DNA from 3 places in the Neobacillus sp. B4I6 genome. Region 3 is predicted to be linked to each of the others. Evidence: predicted binding sites of a transcription regulator. Region 3 holds the regulator's gene; each other region holds the start of a gene.
The links. Region 3 encodes Rex, which represses fermentation and respiration genes when NADH is low (regulators of the CRP and FNR family bind a similar motif). Its sites were predicted from a motif close to TTGTGAAATATTTCACAA; they were not measured.
Positions count from the first base shown of each region.

Region 1: nirB (nitrite reductase large subunit NirB) is a predicted target of Rex. The motif match lies at 1,493-1,510, and genes of this name have one in related genera.
Region 2: QF028_RS19730 (YwiC-like family protein) is a predicted target of Rex. The motif match lies at 1,510-1,527, and genes of this name have one in related genera.

Region 1 is NZ_JBNPWB010000002.1:4,833,410-4,836,697, forward strand. Features, by position in the region: gene nirB (nitrite reductase large subunit NirB) at 1-1,370, opposite strand, end outside; gene QF028_RS26055 (hypothetical protein) at 1,572-2,558, opposite strand; gene QF028_RS26060 (hypothetical protein) at 2,582-2,809, opposite strand; gene pruA (L-glutamate gamma-semialdehyde dehydrogenase) at 3,077-3,288, opposite strand, start outside.
Region 2 is NZ_JBNPWB010000002.1:3,560,206-3,563,493, reverse strand. Features, by position in the region: gene QF028_RS19740 (molybdopterin molybdotransferase MoeA) at 1-720, shown strand, start outside; gene mobB (molybdopterin-guanine dinucleotide biosynthesis protein B) at 708-1,256, shown strand; gene QF028_RS19730 (YwiC-like family protein) at 1,581-2,312, shown strand; partial or broken gene QF028_RS19725 (Crp/Fnr family transcriptional regulator) at 2,374-3,067, opposite strand.
Region 3 is NZ_JBNPWB010000002.1:4,964,520-4,967,807, reverse strand. Features, by position in the region: gene QF028_RS26620 (ABC-F family ATP-binding cassette domain-containing protein) at 1-919, opposite strand, end outside; gene moaC (cyclic pyranopterin monophosphate synthase MoaC) at 1,098-1,595, shown strand; gene QF028_RS26610 (redox-sensing transcriptional repressor Rex) at 1,632-2,288, shown strand; gene QF028_RS26605 (NAD(P)-dependent malic enzyme) at 2,448-3,288, shown strand, end outside.

The sequences.
Region 1 (3,288 bases), 130 kb from region 3:
GGTTTACAGCGTCCGCAAGAACGGCCCGCGTTCGTACAATGGCTCACTTGATCCAGTGTGGTTAACCCTTGAGTTTTGATTGCTTCCACAATGGCGCCTTTAGTGACTCCATTACAGCCACAAACTAATTCATCATTCGGCATTGATGCTACATCATCATTGCCGCCTTCTGCACTGCAATCAGATTGCAGCACCGATATACTGGTCATTCCGCTGATATCCTCTTTTTTAGTCAGCATACGGTATAATTTGGTGCTATCCTTGGTGTCTCCATATAGCACGACACCAACAATCGTGTTCTTTCTTGTTAAGATCTTTTTATAGACACCATCATATTCATTGTAGACCATGATCGATTTTGTCGAACCATCTTCAAATATTTCTCCAGCAGAGAAAAGGTCCACGCCGGCTACCTTTAATTGTGTTCCGGTCACAGAGCCTTCATATGGTTCGCCTAAATTGCCACAAATCCGATTAGCAAGTACCTTCCCTTGTTCATATAATGGGGCCACCAAGCCATAGACAATCTCTCGATGTTCCGCACATTCCCCCACTGCGTAAACATGCGGGATACTTGTTTCCATAAAGTCATTGACCACTATCCCGCGATTGACATAGATTCCGCTGTTTCTTGCCACTTCGGTGTTAGACTTAATCCCGATTGCCATGACAACCAAGTCAGCATCCACTTGTGATCCATCTTTAAAGCGAAGGCCTGCTACTCGTTCGTTGCCAAGGATTTCAACGGTTTCTTTTTCCATTAAGAAGTTCATGCCCTGGCTTTCTAGTTCTGCCTTCAGTAAGGATGAAGCAACCGAATCCAGCTGTCGCTCCATTAGATGCGGCATTAAGTGAACAACATCAACCTTCATTCCCAGGTTTAACAGTCCTCTTGCTGCCTCAAGACCTAGAAGTCCGCCGCCGATGACCACAGCTTTCTTAAACTGCTGAGCTGACTTGATCATCATTTCACAATCATTGATATCACGAAATCCAGTCACACCGATTTTGTCTGCACCTGGAATTGGGAGGATGAAAGAGTTTGATCCTGTGGCAATAATTAATTCATCATATTCGACTTCCCTGCCTAAATTACTAACCACACATTTTCCGTCCACATCAATGTTTACAATTGATTCACCTGTAAATAATTGAATACTATTTTCTTTATACCAATCTAGCGGGTTAATGATAATATCTTCAAAGTTTGCATCCCCTTGAAGTATATTTGATAGTTTAATCCGATTGTAGTTTGGATATGGTTCTTGTCCAAAAATAGTAATTTCAAATGGTTCAGTGGATACTTTGAGGATTTCCTCTACCGTTCTGACGCCTGCCATACCATTTCCGATCATTACTAGTTTTTTCATTTATCAATCACTCCTTATATGTTAAATCGTTATTATTAAGATAAGTAAGGTTTTCTTTATAATAAAATTGTAAATGCTAGCGTCGATAAAATTTGTGAAGTACGTCACTATCCAAACAATATATGTGAACATTTTCACAAAATTGTCATAGTATATTTGGGCAACAAAAAATAGCACACAAAAAATGCATGCTATCTAACTCTAAACTACCTTTTTTTCAGTTTTCCTTATTTGAAAGAGTTTTACCATTGAATGAATCATCGGAACAAGCACACCAATTACTACAACAGGGGCAAGTTCCCATAATACCAAGGGTGGAGTGATGAGAATACCTGTTTTATGGATTGCAAACAAGGCAAGAAAATAAGCTAGGCTGCCTGCCAGACCAGCTAACCGTGAGTTATTTCTAAACAATAAATAGCATAAAGGAATGAATAAAAGCGTTATCGGTACATAAGAGGTTGGATAACCAACTGCAGCAAAAATAGCTTTGCCTACAAACCTTAACAGGATATAAAGTGCCGTCGCCATCACAGGTATGGAATAACTGCGGCAATATCGGATGATTAGAATTGTTAGGAGAGCGACCATTAGGATTGAATAGATAGGATAGACCCATTCCGGAATGCCGCCAAAAATCTGTGAGGCAGGATCTGAGATTAGATCAAGGATTTCCTTTGAGGCAATCGATTTTCCATGAATGTATTGATCATATGAAATGGACCCATTTTCCTGTTGCATATTCGGAAACATCAAGCATTCAAGGAGATACATGGCAAACCAAGTATGAATTGACCACCATGACGGTTGAATATCTCTCGTATATTGAAGGTAACCGCGCCAGACCCCAAAAATCATAATTGCTGTACCAATATAATAAATAAAATGGGTTGGACTCCATGTGGTTAAATCAATTCCATACGCAATATGATAGGTGAAATCTAGTGGGATCCCAATTAGGAATATAACGTAGCCTATTGTAATCAGGTTTCTAGAAAATCGGTCCAGATAATGTAAACGTCGCCACTCTTGAATTAACAAATATGCGCCTAAAGCAAAACCGATGGTATTAACAATATGGGGAATGGAGTATTCCTCAAATAAATATTTAAAATGATAAGAAGCATCCCATGCAGAACCAATAAATTTTAATAGAAAGGCAAGTACCCATAAACGATAATATTTCAACGATATCATCTCCTCTCTAGCGCTTATCCAAGTAAATCAAATATATCCCCAAAGATGGCAATAAGAATATAATTCACAGCTAACGCAATCGCAAACGTAATTCCAGCCCCTCGAACATTTTTCTGTCGAAATAATTTATACATAAACGTAAGTCCTGCTGTGACAACAAAAATATTACAGATTAAAAATGTCAAAAGTAAATTTTCACTATGTTGGACTGATGTGACGTGAAATAGATATAATGGAATCAATTTTACAATCCCCCACACTTTTAGTTCCTTACTGCCTTTTCTCTATATTATCATTATTTTTAATATAGGTAACTTTTTAAATTACATAAAATCCTTGCATTGGTTGAATTAGGTAATGTATTTTATCGAAAGTAAGTTTTCTATGTAAGGAGGAAAATTCAACCTGAAAAAACTTTTTTAGTCTACGCCCCCGAATAAAGTGACTTACATTATTATTCTTTACAAAAAAACCTCTTTCCAAGTGTGGAAAGAGATTTTTCTTTTATATTAATACATTTCTGAAGTTGTTTTTGCCTGCATATGAAGCAGCAAGTAGTCAGGACCGCCTGCTTTGGAGTCGGTTCCGGACATATTGAAGCCGCCAAATGGCTGATAACCAACGATGGCTCCAGTACATGAACGGTTAAAGTACAGGTTTCCAACATGGAAGTCTTCACGAGCTTGTTCCATGTGGGCACGGTTTGTAGTAATAACTGCAC
Region 2 (3,288 bases), 1.4 Mb from region 3:
GCGAAAAAGCCACGTGTTGGATTGTTTGCAACAGGGACAGAGCTTTTAGAAGTAAATGAAGCCTTAGTTCCAGGAAAAATTCGTAATAGTAATTCACATATGATTGCAGCCCAAATTGAAAGAACGGGAGGCATTGTTCACTATTTTGGAAAGCTTCCTGATGAATTTGACACTTGCTTTGAAGCAGTCCAAAAAGCAATAAATGAAGTAGACTTATTAATTACCACCGGCGGGGTTTCAGTTGGGGATTTTGATTATCTGCCTGCTATCTATGAAAAGCTTGGGGCAGAGGTTTTCTTTAATAAGGTTGCCATGCGACCTGGAAGTGTGACGACGGTTGCACAGCACAATGGGAAGCTTCTCTTTGGACTTTCGGGTAATCCTTCGGCTTGTTATGTAGGCTTTGAATTGTTTGCACGCCCAATTATCCGTAGGATGCTTTTTTCAGAAAAACCTCACCTTCGTAAAGAGCAAGCACTTTTAGAAGTCGATTTTCCTAAAGCCAATCCATTTACAAGGTTTGTCCGAAGTTCCACATTTATTGATGCAGGAAGACTAAAGGCAACACCGAGTGGACTTGACAAGTCTAACATTATTATGAGCCTTTCTGGAGCGAATTCGTTGATGATTCTTCCAGGCGGAACTAGAGGCTTTACAGCCGGAAGTGAAGTGGATGTCCTCCTGCTTGAAGACCAGGTTGGCAGTATGTGGCCGTGGTAAAGCCTGTGGTCTTTCAAGTGGTTGGTTATCAAAATAGTGGTAAAACCACCATAACAGCCAAAATGATCGAAGACTTAGTAAAAAAAGGACTTAAAACAGTTACGATTAAGCATCATGGTCATGGAGGAAGGCTGGCAGCTCTGCCGCAGAAAGATACAGAAAAACATCTAAATGCAGGTGCTCTTGCCTCGATTGTTGAAGGAGATGGAAGTTTAATGTTACAGGCTGACAATTTCTATCCATCACTAGAAGATCAGATCGAGTTAATGAAATTCTTTCATCCAGATGTAATATTAATCGAAGGCTATAAGTTTAAGTCTTTCCCGAAGTTACTGCTATTAAGAGATGAAAGTGACCTTTCTTTGTTAGATACCGTAAGTAATGTTTCTGCAATTGTGTATTGGAAAGAAGAAATGCAGAAGCAAATCACATCAAGAATCAATGTGCCCAGCTTTCATATCAACGATGAAGGTGCATTAATCTGGACTGCGCAAGTACTTCAGGAGCTTGTTCATAATATTGATCAAAAAAGTTAATAAAATTGTCAAATCTGTTACTTTTGTCACAGCTTGAAATATGGATATACTCTACAATACAAATTAGGGGATATAATGTTTGTTAAAATAGAATTATGGGTCTTTAATGGAAATACAGCAATCACTCATCAGATAACCGACCTAGAGATGATTGAAGTTACCTAGTAGATGAGATAGATTTGCTGTACTTCCATTTTAACCTAAACAAATTTGTCACAAAAAGAAGGCGGAGTCCTTCTTTTTTACTGTAATTATGTGATGTGTTTCACTTATTTTTCCGCTTAGCTGGCTTATATTTAGGTTAGTCAAGGAAGAGGAGTGAAAATGATGAAGTTATTTTTACCGAAACAACATGGTGCATGGGCAATGCTAATCATCCCTTTTTGGCTTGGTGTCATTGAAGGAGGGTTTATGTGGAAGCATGTTCCATTTTTCTTTGGATGGCTCCTATTATACTTGGCGACCTATGCGATACTTCTTTTATTTAAAAAGAAAAAACTTCAGTTGTATACTAAATGGACACTTGTATATATGATTCCATCCCTATTACTTTTACTTATTCCACTATTGGAAAGACCAACTATTTTTTATTTTGGTCTTCTAATGATTCCGTTTTTTATAATAAATGCTTACTTTACTTCCAAAAATCAAGACCGTGCTTTTATGAATGATCTCTCTGCTATTTTTGCCTTTTCAGTTGCTGGATTAGCAAGCAGTTATTTAGGACACGGTGTTATGAATATAGAGACGCTTGTTTTCACCTTTGTAACTTCGGTCCTGTTTTTTGTGGGCTGTACTTTTTATGTCAAAACAATGATTAGGGAGAAGAAGAATACCCAATTTAAATGGATTTCATGGATTTACCATTTTCTTTTAGTGGCAGTGTGGTTCGGAGTTGGCTTTTGGATCGTTTCAATAGCATTTATCCCAAGTCTTCTGAGAGCTATTATATTTTATGGGAAACCATTATCGCCTAAACAAATTGGCATTTACGAAATAATAAATTCAGCTATATTCTTTACGATCATGGCCATTAAAATAATCTTATTAAAATAAAAAAATCGGTCGATATGACCGATTTTTTTGCTTTATTTTAAGTTGTTTGCCAGCAGCAATTCTAATCAACTTTACAGATTTCGGTTGGACAATCTTCACAATCAATTTCCCGTTTTAAATACTCTAAATCATGAATAGTAATTGTTCCTTTATCTATTGACAGGATACCGGCCTTACGTAGATCGCTCAACAAGCGATTTACTACTTCTCTTGATGTACCACAAAAATTGGCTAACTCTTGATTGGTTAGTGGTAATTCAATTAATATTCCTTTATTGGTTTTAATTCCATAACTATTTGTAATTCGAATAAGTGTGGAATAAAGAGCCCCCTTTTTTTCCATGAAGAACCAAATCACGAAACTTGGTTTGTGTTTTTCGATATTGCTGACTCATCCACTTAATGAATTCAAATGAAAGTGCCAGATTTTGTGAGAGTTTTTCCTCAAGCGTGTCTTTCATAATAACGGCTACTTCACCACACTCGACAACACGTGCACTTAATAAATATCTTGAAGAAGGGGAAAATAAGTTTAATTCACCAACAAAATCACCCCACGAGCACATTCTTAACGTAAGTTCTCTTCCGTCAGGGATGATCTTGCTGATTTGAAGAATGCCACTTTGAACAATATACAATTCATCGGCTACAGATCCTTCTTGAAATAAAAAGGTACCTTTTTCAATTTTTTTTATATGGTGAACGGTATCAAAAAGATGGGACAGTGTTACCGGCATTTCTTTTACTGACTGCATACTCATAACCACCTTTAAAGGTACGAATTCAATGCTCATTTGATTTTAAAAAATGACAGTCAAGGTTTAATTTGCTAGATAATACTATAATTATATTGTTAACAAAGAATAATTAGCAACAAATGAGTGATAAGTTCATACAATCGTCAAAAGTTTAAAGAATCTTTGCGTATTTCTTAGGAAATAATGTCGACTAATAAGATAATTTGCAAAAAATTCCA
Region 3 (3,288 bases):
GACGATCCATCATCTCCATCTTTTCTAGCTTTTTACGACGGCTTTGGGCACGTTTAGTCGTCGAAGCGCGCGCTAAATTCCGGTTGATAAAGTCTTGGAGATCAGCGACCTCTTGCTGTTGTTTTTCGAAAAGCTTTAAATCACGCTCATAATTTGCGGCCTTTTGATCAAGGTAAGAACTATAGTTGCCTGTAAACCTTTGGATTTGCTTACGGGATACTTCATAAACTTGAGTAACAACTTTATCTAAAAAATAGCGGTCATGGGAAACGATCAAAATCGCCCCATGATAACTTTGTAAATATTGCTCCAGCCAGGAAAGCGTATCAATATCAAGGTGGTTTGTGGGCTCATCCAATATTAAGATATCAGGCTTGGTTAACAAAAGTTTACCAAGGGCAAGACGGGTTTTCTGCCCGCCGCTTAAACTAGATATCATCAAGGATTTGTCATGGAAATTTAACCCATGAAGGACAGAGCGCATCTCTGCCTCATATTGATACCCTCCCTGTTCTTTAAATTTCACCTGAAGATGATCGTACTCTTTTAGGATTCTTTCGTACCTTCCACCGTCTTCAAAAACAAGAGGATCAGCCATTTGTTCTTCAAGAGTGCGGAGTTGTTTTTCCATTAATCGCAGCGGTTCAAAAACCGTCAGCATTTCATCCCATATGGATAATGATGATTCTAACCCCGTATTTTGAGCTAAATAGCCAATTGTCACTTCTTTCGGCTTGATAATTTCTCCGCCATCATGCGACAAGTGTCCGGCAATAATCTTCAATAATGTCGATTTTCCCGCCCCATTGCGTCCAACAAGAGCAACACGGTCCCGAGTTTGTAATTCGAGCTTAATATTCGATAAAATAAGGTCAGCACCATAATATTTTTGTAATTGATTAACCTGTAGCAAAATCATTCTCATTCACCTCTATTACATAGGATTAGTGTACCTTATTCCCGGTATGTCGGCAATAAACTGCTCGCCATATTAGCGGAGTAAGGGTCCTAAATCGTCAAGAAATGTAATATTTAGTTCAAAGTTTCACACACATATAAGGTAAAATAGTGTATGATTTGATGGGAGGATTTTTTATATGGCAGAATTTACGCATTTTAATGAAGAAGGCAGAGCAAAAATGGTCGACGTCAGTGATAAGCCGGAAACGGCACGTACGGCGCTTGCTCATTCCAGCATTACCGTTAGTAAAGAAATTTATGATAAAATAACTAATAATGAGATGAAGAAGGGCGATGTCTTAGCAGTGGCCCAGGTAGCAGCTGTCATGGCAGCAAAGAAGACATGGGATTTGATTCCAATGTGCCATCCGATTCCATTATCAGGTGTTAATATTTCTTTCTCTTGGGAACAGGATAAGGATGAGAACTATCAATTATATATTGCTGCAGCCGTTAAAACGAAGGGGAGCACAGGCGTAGAAATGGAAGCGTTAACAGCGGCATCCGCATGTGCCTTAACAGTTTATGATATGTGTAAAGCCGTTGATAAAGGTATGGTAATTGGACCGACGTATCTTGTCGAAAAAACGGGCGGTAAAAACGGTGATTTTAAAAGAGATGAAAGAGTTAAATAAATTTTTAACTAAACCATTCATGGGGTGTGGGAGATTATGAGTAATGAAACAACGAAAATACCACAGGCGACAGCAAAACGGCTGCCCCTCTATTATCGATTTCTAAAAAACCTGCATAGTTCCGGCAAGCAAAGGGTCTCTTCAGCGGAATTGAGTGAAGCAGTAAAGGTAGACTCAGCAACGATTCGCCGCGACTTTTCCTATTTCGGTGCGTTAGGGAAAAAGGGCTATGGGTATAATGTTAATTACTTAATATCCTTCTTTCGTAAGACCTTAGATCAGGATGAATTAACTAAGGTTGCCTTAATAGGAGTCGGAAATCTTGGCACTGCCTTTTTAAACTATAACTTTTTAAAAAATAATAACACAAAAATAGAATGCGCCTTCGATGTGGATCCCGACAAAATGGGAACCATGATTCGCGAGGTACCCGTTCATCCTATGGATGATTTAGAGAAGGTTTTATCAGAAACTAATATTTCAGTGGCGATATTAACGGTTCCGGCTCCTGCCGCACAAATGATAACCGATCGACTGGTCAAAGCGAATGTAAAAGGAATCTTAAATTTCACTCCAGCAAGGTTAAATGTTCCACCATTAATAAGGGTCCATCATATTGACTTGGCAGTGGAGCTTCAATCGCTAGTCTACTTTTTAAAGCATTATCCAACGGTGGAAATAGATGAAGAATAATTAGTTAAAAAGGCTTTCCACAAAATTTGTGGAAGGCCTTTTGTATGATTAAATCCCTGCTTTTTTTAATTACATAATCTATAAAAATACTTTCTTATGCACTAAGATGTAGGTAGATGAAATGCAAGCGGTTACTAACCGGGAAGTGGGGGAAATTCAATGTCAATTTTACGAGATGAAGCATTAAAAATGCACAAGGAACACCAAGGCAAGGTTGGGATTTATTCTAAGGTGGCAGTACATAATGCAAAAGATTTAAGCCTAGCGTATTCACCAGGTGTGGCAGAGCCATGTTTGGACATTTATGCAGACGAAAATAAAGTTTATGATTATACCTCGAAGGGCAATCTTGTCGCAGTTGTATCCAATGGGACAGCAGTCCTGGGGCTTGGAAATATTGGACCAAAAGCTGCGATGCCTGTGATGGAAGGAAAGGCCGTGTTATTCAAATCGTTCGCAGATGTTGACGCCTTTCCCATCTGCTTGGCCACCACTGACACAGACCAGATCGTAGAAACCGTCAAGCTGCTAGAACCAACATTTGGCGGAGTGAACTTGGAGGATATTGCTGCGCCGCAATGCTTTGAAATTGAAGACCGCCTCCGCAAAGCCTGCGAGATTCCTGTTTTTCATGATGACCAGCATGGAACTGCGATTGTAACAGCCGCTGGTCTAATCAACGCGTTAAAATTAGCGGATAAAAAAATTGAAGATATACGTGTTGCAGTAAACGGAGCAGGTTCAGCTGGAGTAGCGATTGTTAAGCTCCTGCTGCATATGGGCGTGAAGGATGTTATTTTATGTGATACAAAAGGAATTATTTATGAAGGCCGTCCGTTCGGAATGAATCGATTCAAAGATGAAATGGCGCAAATGACAAATCGCGAGCAAAAACAAGGAACGTTAGCGGATGCGCTTATTGACGCCGATGTGTTTGTGGGGGTATCAGCAGCCGGGGCCGTTACAAAGGAAATGGTTAGCACTATGCACCGTGACCCGA